Regions from separate parts of the Mesorhizobium sp. M9A.F.Ca.ET.002.03.1.2 genome, predicted to be linked through region 1. Evidence: predicted binding sites of a transcription regulator. Region 1 holds the regulator's gene; the other holds the start of a gene.
What was found. The regulator LexA, encoded in region 1, represses DNA repair genes until DNA is damaged. The targets are predictions, from matches to a motif close to TGTTCNNNNTGTGTTCNG.
Positions count from the first base shown of each region.

Region 1 (5,434 bases):
TGTCAGGCTGCTGCCACCAACCGGCCCGGTGCGGCCGGACGGCTATGATTACTCGTTCGACAGCTATTTTGCCGGCATCGGCGCCAGCGGCTTTTTCCTTGGCACGCCAAAGGTCATTCCCCCGAATGGTTCACCAGATGGGACACCGCTTGCTGCGCGTCTTTCTTCCGCAGTCGAGAACGCGCGGGAGAGCATCGCAGTCCATGTTCGCAGTCAAGTTGGCGGTGCCGAAGGCGAGATTGCCGCCGCGCTGATTGTCGGCGTGCGCGCTGGCATTCCCGAAGAGATCAACGAGGCGATGCGGCGCACCGGCATCTATCACATCATCTCCATCTCCGGCCTGCACATGGCGCTGGTTGCCGGCACGGTCATGGCGCTGCTGCGCGGCGCCTTTTCGCTGTTTCCCGATTTCTCCTCGCGACGGCCGGTCAAGAAATACGCGGCCGCGGCCGCGCTTTTTTCGATTGCAGCCTATCTCATCATTTCGGGCGTCGTGGTCGCGGCCGAACGCAGCTTTATCATGCTGGCGGTGATGCTGATCGCCGTGCTGTTCGACCGGGCGGCGCTCACCATGCGCAATCTGGCGATCTCGGCGATTGCCGTCATCGTCGTATCGCCGCATGAGGTTGTCGGGCCGAGTTTTCAAATGTCCTTCGCCGCGACCGCGGCGCTCGTCGGCGCCTATGCCGGCTGGTCCGACTACCGAGCAGGCAGGGCCACCGCGCCACCGCCGCGACGATCGCCGCTCGGCTTCGTCACGCGAAAATTCCTGGTGGCGATGGGCGGCCTTGCCATGACCTCCATCATCGCGGGAAGCGCGACGGCGCTTTTTGCCATATGGCATTTCCAGCGGGTCTCGCCACTCAGCCTGTTCGCCAATCTGGCGATCATGCCTGTTGTTTCGCTGGTGGTCATGCCTTTCGGCGTTCTTAGCGCTCTGGCGATGCCGTTCGGTGCCGACGGGCCTTTCCTCTATGTGATGGGCAAGGGGCTGTCAGCGATGATCGTCCTATCCGGATGGATCTCGGAGCGCTCGCCCATCGACGCGGTCGGGCTGATTTCGATGCAGTCGGTCCTGCTGGCGACGATCGCTCTTGTCATCGCGACCATGGCGACGACCTGGCTGCGGCTCGCGGCGCTTCCTTTTGCGCTTGCCGGCCTGCTGACGATTTCCGACACACGCACGCCCGACGTGCTGATCTCGGAGAATGCGCGACTGGTCGCTCTGCCGGTCGGCGGCGGTGAGCTTGCCGTCAACCGGGCGCGCCCGAACGAATTTACCATCGACAACTGGAAACACGCCCTGAAGGCCGAGACGATCATCATGCCGGAGACATTCGCCAAGACGGATATACAATTCGACATCACCGATCCGGCAGACCTGCCGCCGGGCGCGCCTTTCTACTGCACCGCCGGCCTGTGCCTTGCCCGGCATCCGTCCGGTGCGATCGTCGCGCTCGCCGACGACCGCAAAACCGCGCGGCCAGCCTGTGCCTTTGCGGACTTGATCGTCATCGACGATGCGACAGCCTATTATGATCCCTGCCGCAATCCGCTGGTCCTCGTCGTGACCAAACGGCAACTCGCTCGCATGGGCAGTGCCGCCGTCTTCTTCGATCCGCAATCGGCGACGACGCGCGCAAAAATTCGTTTCGCCGTCGAAGAACCGTACCGGCCCTGGCATGTACAGCGACAGTTTTCTCGAGAGGCGAGGGGGCTGCCGCCATACCGCGAGGCCGAAAAACCCAAAAAAGCCGCCGCTCAGTAACGCCGAATCAATCCGACGAGCTTGCCCTGCACCTTGACCCGGTCAGGCCCGAAAATGCGCGTCTCATAGGCCGGATTGGCGGCTTCCAGGGCGATCGAGGCGCCTTTGCGGCGGAACCGCTTCAGCGTCGCTTCCTCCTCGTCGACCAGGGCCACGATGATCTCGCCGGGCTGGGCGGTGTTGGCGTTGCGAATAATGACCGTGTCGCCGTCGAAAATGCCGGCCTCGATCATCGAATCACCCTTGACCTCCAAGGCATAATGCTCGCCGCCCATGATCATGTCCGGCGGCACCGAGATCGAATGCGTCTGGTGCTGGATGGCATCGATCGGCACACCGGCAGCGATGCGGCCCATCACCGGGATGGATACGGTGGCAATGACGTCGTCGTCATTGCCGGCCGCAGGCATGCGTGAAGGCGCTGGCTTGACCTGTCGTCCGAGGTTGCCCTGACCAAGACTGCCTTGAATGACGCTCGGCGAGAATTTGCGCGCCGCATTGAGACCGGGCGCGATCGAATCGGGCAGGCGCAGCACCTCCAGCGCGCGGGCGCGGTTGGGCAAGCGGCGAATGAAGCCGCGCTCCTCCAGCGCCGTGATCAGCCGATGGATTCCCGACTTGGAGGCGAGGTCGAGCGCTTCCTTCATCTCGTCGAAGGAAGGCGGAATGCCGCTTTCCTTCAGCCGTTCGTGGATGAACATAAGCAGTTCATGTTGTTTGCGTGTCAGCATCGCGACCCCCAACAGAATCAAAAAACAAACCCAGAACAAACACTATCTGTTCCAGTTGTGTTCCGCAACCGTTTAAAGTTTAATGAATCTGTTGACGTTTTGTTCAGCGTAGCATCAGCACGCTGCAGGCAGCGCCCGTCGTGGCTGCGGGAGCGAATGGCTCGCGCACGATCAGCCCGTTGGCGTCGGCCAGCATTCTGAGCATCGAGGAATCCTGGATGCCGAACGGCGTCGCCTCAAGCAAGCCGGCTTCTTCCTTCACCATGGCGCGTACATAGTCCTGCCTGAGATCGTTGGCCGGCATCGCAGCACCCAGCCGCGCCTCACGGATGTCCTGCCGGTAGGCACGGCCGCCGAGCCGTGCAAGCAGCGGCTTCAGGAAGAGCTGCGTGCAGACCAGGCTCGCCACCGGATTGCCGGGCAGGCCGATGCAGCGGATGCCGCCCAGCCGGCCGAACATCAGCGGTTTGCCGGGCCGCATGGCGATCTTCCAGAAATCGAGCGTCATGCCTTCGCCGGTCAGCACGTCATGAACGAGGTCGTGGTCGCCGACCGAGGCGCCGCCCAACGTGACGATGACGTCGGCTCCTGCGTCGACCGCTTTTTTCACCAGCGCGGCGATCGCCTCCTTGCGGTCTGCGGCGATGCCGAGATCGAGCACACGCGCGCCGACCGAGCGGGCCGCGGCGGCGACGCCATAGGCATTGGACGAGATGATCTGGTCTGGGCCGAGGTCGCTGCCCGGCGGCAGCAATTCGTCGCCGGTGGCGATGATGGCGACCAGCGGCCGTTTCACCACGCTGACCTGCGGATGGTTGGCTGACGCCGCCAGTGACAAGGCCGCCGGATCGAGCAGGCGGCCTTTCCCCAGCAGAACGTCGCCCTTTGAGAAATCGAGCCCGAGGCGGCGGATGTTGCGGCCTTCAACCGTCGATGCGGTCACTTCGATGCTGCCGCCGCCAAGGTCGCGGACATTCTCCTGGATGACGATGGTGTCAGCGCCTGCGGGAAGCGGCGCGCCGGTGAAGATGCGCACGGCCTGCTTCTCACCGACCGTCCCGGCGAAGCCGCGGCCGGCCGGCGCCATGCCGATCACCGAAAGCCTTGCGGGTACGGACGCGACATCGGCGGCCCGCGCGGCATAGCCGTCCATGGCGGACGCGTTGAAGGGCGGCTGGGTGCGGAGCGCCACGAGCGGCTCCGCCAGCACGCGGTCGGCGGCGGCTATCAGGGCGACGCTTTCGGCTTGCGAGGGCGCAGCACCTTCAAGCAGGCGCTCGAGCGCCTCGGTGACCGGAAGCAGCGCCATTATTGCCCAGCCCCTTGGGCGCCCACCTTGTAGTCGCCGGATTTGCCGCCGGTCTTTTCCACCAGCCTGATGCCGGAGATCACCATGGCCCGGTCGACCGCCTTGGCCATATCGTAGATGGTCAGGCAAGCGACCGAGACGGCGGTCAGCGCCTCCATCTCGACGCCGGTCTTGCCGGTGACACGGGCCAGTGCCGTGACCCTCAGGCCGGGCAGCGTCGCGTCCGGTTCGATCTCGACGGATATCTTGGTCAACAGCAGCGGATGACAGAGCGGGATCAGCTCATGCGTCCTCTTGGCCGCCATGATGCCGGCGATGCGCGCCGTGCCCAGCACGTCGCCTTTCTTGGCATCGCCGTCGACGATCATCTTGAGCGTCTCTGGCAGCATCGAGACAAAGCCCTCGGCGACCGCCGTGCGCGTCGTCTCAGCCTTGTCACCTACATCGACCATATTGGCTTCACCCTGTGCGCCAAGATGGGTGAGGGCAGGCGTCATATCAGATCGCCTCTGCCGGCGCCTTGCCCGTCAAAAGCAGGCGCGTTGCGGCGGCCACATCCTGTTGCCGCATCAGGCTCTCGCCGACGAGGAAGGTGCCGATGCCGCTTTTTTCCAGCTTGCGGCAGTCGTCATGCGAGAAAATACCACTCTCGCTGACCAGCAGGCGGTCGGCCGGCACCATCGTCGCCAACCGCTCCGAGGTATCGAGACTGGTTTCGAACGTCCGGAGGTTGCGGTTGTTGATGCCGATCAGCCGCGACGACAGTTTCAGCGCGCGTTCCGTCTCGGCCTCGTCATGCACCTCGACCAGCGCGTCCATGCCGAGCTCGAAAGCCGTCGCTTCGAGGTCCCTGGCCACGGCGTCATCGACGCTCGCCATGATGATCAGGATGGCGTCCGCGCCCCACGCACGGGCTTCGAACACCTGATAAGGCTCGAACAGAAAATCCTTGCGCAAAGCGGGCAATGTCACGGCGCCGCGCGCATCGGTAAGGAATTCAGGCGCACCCTGGAAGGACGGCGCGTCGGTTAGCACCGAAAGGCAGGCGGCACCACCTTTCGCATAGGCTCTGGCCAGCGCCGGCGGATCGAAATCGGCGCGGATCAGGCCCTTGGACGGGCTCGCCTTCTTGATCTCGGCGATCAGCGCGAAACTGCCGGATTTGCGTTTGGCTTCAAGGGCCGAGAGAAAGCCGCGTGGCGCCTCTGCATCCTTCGCCCGCGCTTTGATCTCAGCAAGCGGCACGCGCGTCTTCGCCGCCGCGATCTCCTCGCGCTTGTAAGCTTCGATCTTGCGCAGGATATCAGACACGGCTCTATCCGTTCGAAATCTCGACCAGTCGGTCGAGCACCTTCAGCGCGCGGCCGCTGTCGATGGCTTGCGCCGCCGTCGCCACGCCGTCGGCAAGCGTCGTCGCCTTGCCCGCCACCACCAGTCCGGCGCCGGCATTCATCAGCACTGTGTCGCGATAGGCGCCGGCAGCGCCGCCCAGCATGTCACGCAGCGCCTGGGCGTTGTAGGCAGCGTCGCCGCCGCGCAACTCCTCCTTGGTATGACGCTTCAGCCCGACCGCTTCCGGGGTCAGCGTAAAGCTTCGGATCTCGTCGCCGACCAGCTCGGCCACCT
Region 1 covers NZ_CP034443.1:4,797,504-4,802,937, forward strand. Annotated here, with positions in the region: gene EJ066_RS23140 (ComEC/Rec2 family competence protein) at 1-1,768, shown strand, start outside; gene lexA (transcriptional repressor LexA) at 1,762-2,499, opposite strand; gene glp (gephyrin-like molybdotransferase Glp) at 2,603-3,808, opposite strand; gene moaC (cyclic pyranopterin monophosphate synthase MoaC) at 3,808-4,305, opposite strand; gene trpC (indole-3-glycerol phosphate synthase TrpC) at 4,307-5,119, opposite strand; gene trpD (anthranilate phosphoribosyltransferase) at 5,124-5,434, opposite strand, start outside.

Region 2 (5,434 bases), 1.0 Mb from region 1:
GGCCTGAAGGCGGATCCTGTTTACCGGGAGCGCTTCGGGCTCGCCTTCTCGACCGGCCATCCTTTCGAGACGCGCAATACGCTTCATCTTACGGATGTCCGCGGCGAAGCCTATCTTGAGCGCATCAATTGCGAATATGGCGATCACATAGACGGGCTCTGCCGGAATATCGGCTTCGATATCCGCAGCGCCTTTCGCAGCGAGCGCGAGGATTGGATTCTGGCGATGATCGCCGCCGGCATGGGCGTCTGCTTCATCGCAGAGTACTCGGCCAGCCATCCCGGTGTCTGTCACAGGCCCGTCGTCGACCCTGAAATCATACGCGAGGTGTCGCTCGTTTCAGTGGCCGACCGCTTGCCTTCCCCTGTTGTCTCGGCTTTTGCCAAGGCGGTGAAGGAGCACGACTGGCAAACGGCCCAATAGGTGCTCCCGTCAAAGTGCATCCGAGCAGCCGGGGGCCAGGAGCGCCGGTCTCAGTCGGTCGGACGCGCACTTCCGACGCGGCATGTCGCCGGTCTGGGCTTTAAATTCTTGTTTTTATGCATGTCGTTATCCCAAAACCGCTGCGCACTTTTGGGCGACAGACATTAGCGCATCAGACGCCGACGCGTCTGCCGAGAATAGCCTCGAGATCATGCTCGAGCTTTTTGCTCTCGGCGGCGGAGAGCGCCGTCAGCGGCGGCAGCGGCGCGGCATAGGCCGCGTCGGCCGTCATGGCGGCAACCATCGCCTTGATGCCGGGGATCAGCGGGCCGGAAGCGACGCGTTTTCTGATCGCGGATGCGGTGGCGAGCGCGTCGGCATCGCCGTCGCGCCAGGCCGCGGCGCAAAGCCTGCTCGAGAGGTTGGCGGTGGCGGAGATGCATCCGGCGAATGTGCCGCCTCTCGCCTCAATCAGCGATCCCTCGTCGCTCGGAAAGACATCGAAGTCCGGCACCGCAGCGGCCACCGTCCGGGCATAGGCCAGGTCCCCCGACGAATCCTTGAGGCCGCGGAGACGCGGGCCGATCCGCTCCCGCAACGCCGCCACCAAAGCGGGGTGGAAGGGGACGCCTGACAGCGCCGGGAAATGATAGAGGTAGAGCGGCACCGCCTGTGCCGCCGTCATCTCCGCGACGGCGCTGAAATAGGCGATCACCCCGTCATCGGGAACGTTCTTGTAATAAAAAGGCGGCAGCAGCAGCGCGCCGGCGAAACCCAGGTCTCCGGCATGGCGCGTGAGTTCGATGGCGTCGGCGACCGCCGCGGCCCCCGTGCCGACCATCAAGCGGTCGCGCGGCAAGGCCTTGGCGGCGGTGGACATCAGGACCTTGCGCTGGGCGAGGCTCATCGACGTCGCCTCGCCGGTGGTGCCGCACACATTGAGCGCGTCGCAGCCTTCGTCCAGAAGCCTGCCGGCCAGCCTGACGAAGCGGTCCAGATCGGGCTCGAGCTCCCTGGTGAACGGGGTCGGAATGGCGGCGATCACGCCGCGCAGCCTGCTGTTGCCTGTCATTGCGGTTCTTTTTGTTCGAGGGTGTTGATTCAGCCGGCCTGTCGAAGCAGCCTGGCTCGGGCGCGGCGGATCATTCACATGCGGATGCGGTTCGTCAACCGGACGCGGATGATTGCCGTTGCCGCTGGCCTGGGGATCCTGTGTGCACCGTCGCGACGGTGCAGGACTCTGAAGCCGGCGGGACAGAGGGGGGCGCGAAGGATCGCTACCGCCTTCATTCTGCGCCGCTGCATTCTTCGGCGGATGTTATAATTGATGGCGGCTCACAATTCCTTTTCGGCCAGCTCGCGAAAAGCGTCGGGAACCGATCGTGACAGGCCGAGCGCCACCGAGGCATAGCCGACCGCCTCCCAGCCGAAGCGGTCGCGGATCTTGTCGATGGCGCGGTCTGCGGTCCAGCGCGCCGCACCCTTCCTGGTACCGGGGCGGCGCCTGTCGTCGTCGAGGCCGAGCGGCAGCTCCAGCTGCAGGCAGGCCTGCTGCTCCAGATGCGAGACGGCGATCGCCAGCAGCGAGATGGTCCTTTCGTGCGGATGATCGGTAAGCACCTTGCGCACCAGCGCCTCGGCGATCTCGGCCAGCATGGCGGTTGCCGAAATCGGCTGGTCGAGCGTGATCGAGCGCGTCACCGAACGCAAATCGGCAAAGCGGACGCGGACCGTCACCGTGCGGCCGGGCCGCGATTTTGCCCGCAGCCTGGTGGCAACCCTGTCGGCCAGATGCAGCAGGGTGGGCACGAAGACCTTTTCTTCGGCCGGTTTCCTGCCGAGCGCCGATTGCGCGCCGGCCGATCGCGCCCGGCGCTGCGTCTCGAGTTTGCGCGGATCGCGGTTCCACGCCAGCGCGTTGAGCTTTTCGCCCGCCGCCGGCCCGAGCAGGCGCTCCAGCGCCCCGCCGTTGGTTTTCGCCAGCTCGCCGATGGTGCTGACGCCGATGCCGGCCAGGCGCTGCCTAGTGACCGGGCCGACGCCCCACATCAGCTCGACCGGCAGATCGTGGAGGAACTCCAGTTCGTGGCGCGGATCGACGACCACCAGCCCGTCGGGCTTGGCCACTTGCGAGGCGATCTTGGCCAGATGCTTGGTGCGCGCCACGCCGATCGAGATCGGCAGGCCGAGCTCGGCCCGCACGCGGCTGCGGATGGCTGTGGCGATCTCGGCCGGCTGGCCGAACAGATGGGTGCAGCCGGCGACGTCGGCAAAGGCCTCGTCGATGGAAATCCGCTCGACCACCGGCGTGAAATCGCCGAGCACTTGAATGGCGGCGTCGCCCAGCCGCTGGTAGTCCTTGAAGTGGCCGCCGACGAAGATCAGCCCGGGGCAGAGTTCGCGCGCCCGCCGCCCCGGCATGCCGCCACGCACGCCGAACGCCCTGGCCTCGTAGGAAGCGGCCAGCACGACGCCGCCGCCGACGGCGATCGGCTTGCCGCGCAGCGCCGGGTCGAGCAACTGTTCGACCGAGGCATAGAAGGCGTCCAGATCCGCGTGGAGGATGTTGGCTTCCATCCGGCCCGTTCGCCCGCGGCGGTACGAACGCCGCATTGTCTTGAGGTGGTTTCGTGCGGAACATAAAGAGAACATTGTGGGCGGATTGTCAAGGAGCGCAGATGACAGGCGCCCCGGCCTACAATGCCATCTTGTAGCCGAGATGGCTGGCGGTGAAACCGAGGCGCTCGTAGAAAGCATGCGCCTGCGACCGACTCTTGTCGGTCGTGAGCTGGACAAAGCTGAAATTGCGCGAACGGCACTCGTCGATCGCCCATTCGACCATCCGTTTGCCGACACCGCGAGACCGCCATTGCCGGGCGACGCGAACGCCTTCGATCTGGCCGCGCCAGGCGCCCTTCCTCGAAATGCCGGGGAGGAAGGTGATCTGCAGGGTTCCGACCACCCGTCCGGCTTCGACGGCCACGGCCAGCAACTGGTTGGGATCGGCGTCGATCGCCCTGAAGGCATCGAGGTAGGAGGGCGCGAGCGGCGTGGACGCGTCTTCGCGGTGCGCGCCGAGCGGGTCGTCGGCAAGCATTGCCACAATCGCCGGCAAGTCGGGCGCTTGCGCGCGACGGAATTCGATCTCGTTCATCGAGGGGATGACATACGGCGCGGGCCTGGCGACGGCAAGAGCGATCCAGCTATTCGCGGCCGATGTTCTCGGCGACCTCCGGCTCAGGCAGCCTGCCGTCCCCAGAGGCGGTGGCCGTAGCGGCGGAAGAAGCGCGCCAGGAGCCGCTGCTGCCTGGCGCGGGCGAGATCGGCGCCGCGCCTTTCCTGGCGCCAGCGCGGCATGTTGCGATAGCAGGCGATGAAGCGGGCGGCGTCCTCGATCGCCTCCTCGGCCGACTGCGCCGGACGGATCGCCGCCAGGAACAGGGCCTGGCTCGGCTTCAGCCGGTCGATCACCGCCTTGCGCTGGCCATGGCCCAGGCGGGCCTTGCCTATGCCGTCGAGGCGGATGGCCGCCAAGGCCGCCAGCATGGCCGGGCTGTCGCCGGTATAGCCGCAGTCACGGGCGAATTGGGCGGAGAGGGCGTCCATCCTGGTTTCCTTGGGCTATCGGCGGCCGCGACGGATGCTGCCGCCCATCCGTATCGTCCGCGGCGGTATCATTCGTCGATGCGAAGATATAAGCATAACTCAAAAATTGATACAAGTTAAACTTTTCCACGGGTTTGAGCGGAACCGACTCGACTCTTCAGCAAAAACCCATAATGATGCGAACAAAACAGGAACGGAGACGTATGGGGCGATGGCATTGCCGGGCAAGGAAGCGACGATCGCCGAGGTCGTCTCGATTGCGGTCGAGTGTATCGACTGCGGCCGCAACAGATGGTGGAAGCCGGCCGAGCTCAAGCGTTTCGGGGTGACCGCGCAGACGCCACTGGCGGCCCTTTCTGGGCGCCTCGTCTGCAAGGCCTGCCGGGCCGACGGATTGCCGGGCGGGGCGGTTTCGATTCAGGCGGCGTTCATCGACGAGCAGCAGCAGCGCCGCGCCGAGGCGCGGATGCTTAGCGAGCGCGAGGTTCCCCTGGAGAGATCCAGGCGGGCTTGATGGGAGGCCCGCAGGCGGAGAGGGGGGCGCGCCCCGCCGCCCCTCAGTACCCCAGCAGTTCCTTGAGCGGGATGACGCGGAAGACGGCCTTGATCGCATAGCGGTTGAAGGTCAGCGTCTTCGGCGGGTTGTACTGCTCGACGACCAGCTCGGCGGCGGTGCGCTTGACCAGCTTCTTGATGAAGGCCTTGCCGTTGCGCTCGTTTTCCTCGGGGAACATCTCGATCACCACATGGTCGCCGGGCACGGCATCGCGGCCGCCGCAATAGAGCATCTCGCCGGGCTCGTAGCGCGGCACCATCGAGTCGGAAAGCACATGCAGCGCGAACACCTTGCGCAAATGGGCGATGCCGGGCGGGCGCTGGACATAGCCGGCGACCTCGCCGTTGAAGGTGAAATCGCCGTCGTCGCCACCGACCGCGGCGCCCAGAAGCTCGATGTCCATCGGGCCGGCGGACAGGGCGGCGGCGTCGGTGACGATCTCGGCGTCGGCGACATTGTCGGCATCGTCGAGAAAGACGACCTCGCCCTTGCCGAGCGCCACCGGGTCGACGCGCAGGAAGGCGGCGGTCTTCAAAAGGTTCTCGGTCTTGGGCAGGTTGCGGCCGGTTTCCCAATTGCCGACGGCGGCGACGTCGGTGTCGTTGTGCTCGGCAATGTGGCGCATCACCAGGCCGCGCTGCTTGCGCGCCTTGCGGATCGCCGCTCCGACCTTGATCGACAATGAGGTTTTCGCCATGGCGCCATCTGAAACATAAGAATCGGTGTCGTCCATGAAAGAATGGCTTGCATAAATTTTTGAGTTATGCTTATATGCAGCCATGCACAAGCCGCATCGCACCATTTCGCCTTCCCATCCGTCCCGGCTGTCCTCCTCCCCGGCCGGGACGA
Region 2 covers NZ_CP034443.1:5,819,286-5,824,719, reverse strand. Annotated here, with positions in the region: gene EJ066_RS28315 (LysR family transcriptional regulator) at 1-423, shown strand, start outside; gene EJ066_RS28310 (dihydrodipicolinate synthase family protein) at 596-1,495, opposite strand; gene dinB (DNA polymerase IV) at 1,759-3,000, opposite strand; gene EJ066_RS28300 (GNAT family N-acetyltransferase) at 3,119-3,577, opposite strand; gene EJ066_RS28295 (hypothetical protein) at 3,661-4,029, opposite strand; gene EJ066_RS32240 (hypothetical protein) at 4,064-4,543, shown strand; gene EJ066_RS28285 (helix-turn-helix transcriptional regulator) at 4,587-5,282, opposite strand.
Region 2: dinB (DNA polymerase IV) is a predicted target of LexA. The motif match lies at 3,057-3,074, and genes of this name have one in related genera.